Regions from separate parts of the Bradyrhizobium arachidis genome, predicted to be linked through region 1. Evidence: riboswitches for the same ligand, from Rfam matches in the RefSeq annotation. Region 1 holds a riboswitch; each other region holds the start of a gene.
What was found. Region 1 has a riboswitch for cobalamin ahead of WN72_RS17405 (TonB-dependent receptor). Riboswitches for the same ligand answer to the same signal wherever they lie in the genome.
Positions count from the first base shown of each region.

Region 1 (2,200 bases):
GCCGTAGCCATAGGCCTGGCTCTTCAGTGTCAGGTCGGGCGCGAGCTTCAGCTCGAAGCCTCCGCGCAGCCACACTTCCTGGGCGACGTTGCGATTGTCGAGGACGTTGTAGTTGGTGTTGAAGGTGCGGTCGTCGATGGTGACCGCGCCGAGATTGGTTCCGTTGTAGTTGGAGACGTAATTGCCCGAAACGATGCCGCTCGTCGCATGCGAGCCGCTGAAGGCGATCGGCACCAGCGGCGCGCCCCAATAAGCCTTGCCGCGGTCCTCGCGATACTCGATCGCGCCCCAGACCTTGAGGCTGTCGGAGATGCGGTAGTTGAGCTGGCCCGACACATCGAACGTTTTGGTGTTGGTGTCGTCGGCGAAGCCGTTGAGAGAGGAGCGGCTGATGTCGAAGCGATAGTCGAGGCCCTGGACATTGGTGCTGCCGCCCGAGCCGTAATGGGCGCGGAACGAGTTTAGCGAGTCCCAGGAGAAGTCCGCCTCGTTGCGGATCGGGCCGGTGTGCGGCTGCTTGGTGACGAAGTTGATGGAGCCACCGGCGGCGCCCTCGCCCGACATCAGCGAGGCCGGGCCTTTCAAAAATTCCACCGCTTCCAGATTGGCGGTGTCCGTGATCCGCGAGGTCATGTTCTGCGGACCGATCTTGATGCCGTTGTAGAGCGTGTTGATCTGGCTGTTGGTGAAGCCGCGCATCGAGAAAGCTGCGGGCTCGGCCGGATTGTCGCCGGAGGTGACACCGACCGCTCCTTGCGCCGCCTCGGACACGGTACGATAGCCCTGCTCGCGCATGGTCTCGGCCGAGATCACCTCGACGGTCGCCGGTATCTCCCGCACGGTCAGGCCGAGGCGCGAGGCGCTTTCCGCGACCGCATTGGAGTTGAGCGGCGTCGGTGCCGCAGCGTTCGGCGCCGCCAGCTTTGGCGCGGCCGGTGCGGTCGAGGGCCGTCGCACAGCCGTACGGCGGGCGCTTGCCGCGTCCCGGCCGGCCGGCTTGGCCTGCTTGCGGGATTGCGGGGGCGACACCTCCACGGGCGGCAGCGGCTCGCGAGCCTGCTGCGCCGACGCAGCGGGAATATCAACGGCGACAATGGATGTGAGTGCGGCCGACGCAAGCAGAAAGCGGCGCGGTCGTACGATACGGATGGAAGACACGGTCCTGGACCTCGGTGTGACGTCAGTGGCACGTCACCGCGAACCAAGGTCCCATCATCAGGCTTTCAGCCGTGCGATGAAGCCGAATGTCTGTACTCCCCGACCGACATCTTCGCGTGTGACCACGGCTGACGGCAGGTCTCCTGGCTCGCGGGTCGTGACCGCTTCGTCGCCTTCCCGGGACCGAGGACCCAGTGGCTTCTGACGAAGGATTCACCGCTTACAGTTGCGGGGGCAGCTACGGCATTGGGGACAAGGTCCCCGCACCGCATTCCCTTTTCATCCCCTCTCGGGGAAACCGTCAGAGGCATCTAGGATTACGACCAAGACAGAGTCAATGTGCAAGCTGCGGCGTTATTGCCACAGCGCCCAATTTCCTTGGAGATGAGCATGGAAGGCGAGACCTTCCTCTGGCTGATACGGCATGCGCCCGTCGACGGCGTCAAAGGCACGATCCATGCCGCCGACGCGCCGGCCGATCTCCGCGATCGCGCGCAACTCGAGGCGCTGCGGCAGCGCCTGCCGCGGGATGCTGCGAGCTATGCCAGCCCATTGCGGCGCACGGTCGAGACCGCGCGGGCGCTGGGGCTGGAGCCGACGCTGGTGAGCGAATTCACCGAGCAGGATTTTGGCGACTGGACCGGCCATCGGCATGACGAGCTCGCAGCGACCGGCGGCGAGGCCTATGCGAAGTTCTGGAGCGATCCAGCGCGTGGAAAGCCGCCGGGCGGCGAGAGCTTTGAGGATCAGGTCGCGCGCGTCCGGCTCGGCCTGTCACGGATTGGCTCGGGCCCAGCCGCGCTCGTCGTCCATTCCGGCACCATCCGCGCCGCGCTCTGCATCGCGCTCGACCTCACGCCTCAGGCAGCCTTGCGCTTCGTCATCGATCCGCTGTCGCTGACCCGGATCGACCGGCTCACGACCGGCTGGCGCGTCGTCTCCGTCAACCAGCGGATCAGCTAAAGCATGATCCGGAAAAGTGCGCAGCGGTTTTCCGAAAAGATCATGCTGAAACAACAACCTAAAGCGCGATGATCTCATC
Region 1 is NZ_CP030050.1:3,767,880-3,770,079, reverse strand. It holds gene WN72_RS17405 (TonB-dependent receptor) at 1-1,158, opposite strand, end outside; cobalamin riboswitch at 1,275-1,476, opposite strand; gene WN72_RS17400 (histidine phosphatase family protein) at 1,549-2,121, shown strand; gene cobT (nicotinate-nucleotide--dimethylbenzimidazole phosphoribosyltransferase) at 2,196-2,200, opposite strand, start outside.

Region 2 (2,200 bases), 1.5 Mb from region 1:
TCTGTGGTCTGCGGAAACGATCCGATGGTCGTGGTAGGAAAAGCCGGTAGTCCGAAACGATTGCTTTGGATCTCGGCACGACGGGCAAATGGGCTCCCGCGTCGACGCATGGTCTGATCGATCGCTTTCATCCGGACAGCGACATTGGCATCACGGATTTTCGGCGAAGTCCGGCGAACAGTCGCGGCACATTCCGACTCGGCAAGAGCTGGCGCAACATTCTGGTCGCCTGCGAGTGCCCGCGCCAGGATCGCAAGCTCCCGCATCTTCTGGACCGCGAAAGCAAGCCAGCTCTTGACGTCGGAAGCGAGCCCGGTTTCAAGTTCAACATCGACCGGTACATGAAGCAGCGAGCAGGATGGGGCAATCTGTACACGGTCCTTGCCGAGCTTCGCAATCGCGGGTTCGAGCCGCTGGCGCAGCGATGACAAATTCGACCGCCATACATTCCGGCCGTCGACGACACCGAGCGACATGACGAGATCACCTCGGCCGCCAGCGATGATCTGGTCCAACAACTGTGGCGCTCGAACTAGGTCGAGGTGTAGTCCGGCAACTGGCAGGCTCAACGCGGTGTTCAGATTGTCCCCGAGGTCGCCGAAATAGCTGGCAACTAAGATCTTGATGGCCGGCACCTCCTTGGCGAGCCGATCATAGGCATGTCGCAAAGATTGCCGCGCCCTCTCATCCAGATCAAGAACCAGGCAGGGCTCGTCGAACTGAACCCAATTTGCCCCACGTTTGGCCAATTCCTGCAGAACCTCGATATAGATCGGTATCAGTTCATCCAGCAGTGAGAGTGGCTGGAACGCAGGATCGAGACTCTTGCCGAGCTTTAGGAATGTGACCGGCCCGATCAGGACAGGACGGGTCTGAAAGCCAAGGGCCTTGGCTTCCTCATACTCCTCGATCGGCTTGCGAGAGCATAGCCTGAAAGTCTGCCCTCTGCGAAACTCGGGGACCATGTAGTGGTAGTTGGTATCGAACCACTTGGTCATCTCCTGAGCGGGTGCGCCAAATCCGCGCGGTCCGCGACCGCAACTCGCATCCTGATCGCCGCATTGTGATCCCCGGGCCATGGCGAAGTACGTCTTCAGCGAAACGGATTCGGCGTTCGAAGCGTAGATCTCTGGGATGGCGCCAACCATGACACTTGTGTCGAGCACCTGATCATACAGCGAGAAATCGTTCGATGGAATGACGGTGACGCCGATAGATTTCTGACGAGCCCAGTTTGCGGCACGCAGGCCAGCTGCGTCCTCGAGCAACTGCAGTTCGCTGCGTTTTCCCGCCCAATAGCTTTCAAGAGCGAGTTTGAGCTCGCGCCTTGGACCGATGCGTGGCGTTCCAAGCGTGGCAACCGGAAGGGAGAGAAGAGACATAGCGTTAACCCCATATTGGGGGCAAAGGCCGTGGCGGACGCAGGCAGGGGAAGTCGCGCGGTGCGACGGCTGCTTGGCGCACCACCGGGACACCCCGCCCGTGGACGAATAATTGTCGGGGCAGGTCTCCTGGCTCGCAGGTCATCGCTTCTGTCCGGCCTTCCCGAAGCCGCGCAGGCTTCAGTGACATCGTTGGACAGCGGCTTGCCGCTCACAGTTGCGGGGGCAGCGCCGGCATTGTCACCGGCTTCCCTCTTAGCTCCGGATCAAGTGGGACCGGAGAACCTCGACGACTTGGATTATCGGCAAGACAAGTCTTCCGTCAACCTCTCAGATTATGTCGCAAGCTGGTGCTGCGACATCCGCTACGCGAATGACCGCGCATCCTTATCGCTGAGTCGATGTAGATGCGCTCTGCAGTCAGCGATATTGTGATGACCATCGCAGCTGCCCTCTGGCCGCACGCCAGTTCGGTGGAAGGGATAAAGCGGCTTCCGCGGTCGGGACTGCTGCCTAGAGCAGAACGCATTTGATGCGTGTCCCAGGCTTCCCAGCAGGTTCTTCGAGCGCGTCCGCCATCCAGCTGCCCTCTCGACCAGCTGGATCCGTGCTGCATAGGCCTAAGACACGTGGCAAAGTCAGCAACATACCTGACCGGCACGTTGATTTGCAGTGCCAGCCAGACTCCAAATGCTCGGCGCGAGTGCCGGTTGTCGCGAAAGAAGCGTCAAACGCGCTCTGGCCTCTCGGCCGCGAGTACCCAGAGGCATGCCAGAGGTCGAAAGCTGACACTCCGGTAACGATAGCGAGCCAAACAG
Region 2 is NZ_CP030050.1:2,248,554-2,250,753, reverse strand. It holds gene metE (5-methyltetrahydropteroyltriglutamate--homocysteine S-methyltransferase) at 1-1,382, opposite strand, end outside; cobalamin riboswitch at 1,485-1,686, opposite strand.
Region 2: another riboswitch for cobalamin. It lies ahead of metE (5-methyltetrahydropteroyltriglutamate--homocysteine S-methyltransferase); the one in region 1 lies ahead of WN72_RS17405 (TonB-dependent receptor).

Region 3 (2,200 bases), 210 kb from region 1:
GATAGCCGTTGAAGGAATCGTAGGAGGTGAAGGCTTCGTTGACGATCGGACCGGTATGCGGCGCTTTGGTCACGTAGTTGACGGCGCCGCCGGTTGCGCCAAGACCTGCCACCAGCGAGTCCGGTCCCTTGATGATCTCGACCTGTTGCAGGCCCGCGACATCCATGGGACGGCCGGTCATGGTCGACGGCCCGATCGGAATGCCGTTGTAGAGGGTGTTGAGCTGATCGCCGGAAAAGCCGCGCATCGAGAAGATCGCGGGTGCCCCGGGCGCATCGCCGCCAGTCACGCCGACTGCCGCCTTTGCGACGTCGGTGGTGGTCCGGATGCCCAGGTCCTGCATGGTCTGCTGGCTGATGACCTCGACGGTCGCCGGCGTCTCCCGGGCCGAAATGCCGAGGCGAGAGGAGACCCCGGCGACGGCGGCGGTGTTCAACGGTGTCGTGTCGCCGGCGGGCGGGTTGGTGGGCCTTGCAGCGATCGGTGCTGTCGGTCTTCGCCCCGTGGCCCGGCGGGCGGTCCGAGGCTTTTGGTTGCCCGGGCTGATTGCAGGCGCCGTCCTCGGTGTGGACGGGGAGACAGTCACTGGACCGATCTCCACGGGCGGCTTGTCACGGTCCACGCTCTGCGCGATCGCAGCCGCCGACAGCGACACGGAAGAGAGCAGGGAGATCAGGAAAACACGTGAATAGCCTGGCGCAACGCCGGCACGAGAATGAAGAGTTTGCACGACAACGCTCTGCGGCGACGCAAATAAACTGTCACCGCGGTTGCCTTAGTCATCTACCTTCGCCCCAGGCGGCAGATGCAGCGGCTACTTGTCCGACATCGGGGCACCCCGCCCAATGCGTTCGCGCGTGACTCATGGCTGGCAGCAGGTTTCCTGGCTCGCGGGTCATCGCCTTCGACCGCCTTCCCAGAGGCCCGAACGGGGCTCCAGTGGTTCGTTTGGTCGTCGGCTATCCGCCTACAGTTGCGGGGGCAGCCGCGGAATTGTCCGTCGAGACGGACGCACCGCATTCCCTTGAATAGTCCTTGCGGACACTACCGATCATGAAACTGGCAGCTGGCGATGAAGCCGTCAATATCCGAAGGGGACCCGTCGATTGGCCCGACCTTCGATAATGGCCATGTGTGGCTGTTTTGCCCGACCATCCAAATCCGCGCCGGCATCGATTGGCGCACCGCGCAATTCCGCTGGCGCCTTCTGCCGCTGCAAACGCTGTTCCCGAAATCTAGAGACATTTGCGAGACCTGCGAGCGCCTCGATCGCTCGCCCAACCGCAAACCAAGGAACGCACCATGCAAACGTCGCTTCACTCCCGTCGATCCGCCATCTTCCTGCTGATGGCAGCCGTGAACATCGGACAGATTTCGATGGCGCACGGCGAGGTGCCAGTCCCCGATGCGATCGTCGGGACATGGGAGGCGGACGACGGCACGGTGAAGCTCGACATGTTCAGGAGCGGAACGGAATTCCAGGCGCGCATGCTCTACGGCAACGAGATCGTGGAGGCGGACAACGTGACCTTCAAGAAGGACGCCAAGAACCCCGATCCCGCGCTGCGTGCGCGGTCGCTGAAGAACATTGTCTTCATCGCCGGCTTGCGCTGGGAGGATGGCGAGTGGGGCGGCGGCACGATCTATGACGCCTCGTCCGGCCGCACCTACAACTGCAAGGCCACCGTCAAGGACGGCAAGATGCACCTCCGAGGCTATCTCGGGCTGCCGGCGATGGGACAAACCCGCACATTCCACCGCGCTCGCGGGTGAACGGATTTCCGCCAGCCCCGAACTGTCTTGCCAAAGCGCGGTCGCGGGTACCGCGCTTTTTCTTGGGAATACGGCGGCTCAAATCGGTCGTCAGGATTGGCGTGTTGTGCAAGTCTGTTGGCGTGCTTGGTCAGTCAATTCCTGCCACGGAGGCCGCAGGATAAGGGCAGGAACGAAGAGAGGTTGAAATGTTCGACAAGTCGAAGAGAACGGCGCTCGTCACCGGAGCGTCCTCCGGCATGGGCAAGGAAATCGCAAGGCGTCTTATCAAGGACGGATTCCAGGTCTTCGTCGCCGCGCGGCACGTCGACAAGATGGATGATCTCGTCAAGCTCGGGGCGAGGTCCCTGAGAATGGACATTTCGAGCGAGTCCGACATCCAGGCGACGGTCGATGCCATCCTGCGCGAGGTGGATGGCGTCGATGT
Region 3 is NZ_CP030050.1:3,559,564-3,561,763, forward strand. It holds gene WN72_RS16405 (TonB-dependent receptor) at 1-730, opposite strand, end outside; cobalamin riboswitch at 857-1,064, opposite strand; gene WN72_RS16410 (DUF2147 domain-containing protein) at 1,303-1,773, shown strand; gene WN72_RS16415 (oxidoreductase) at 1,962-2,200, shown strand, end outside.
Region 3: another riboswitch for cobalamin. It lies ahead of WN72_RS16405 (TonB-dependent receptor); the one in region 1 lies ahead of WN72_RS17405 (TonB-dependent receptor).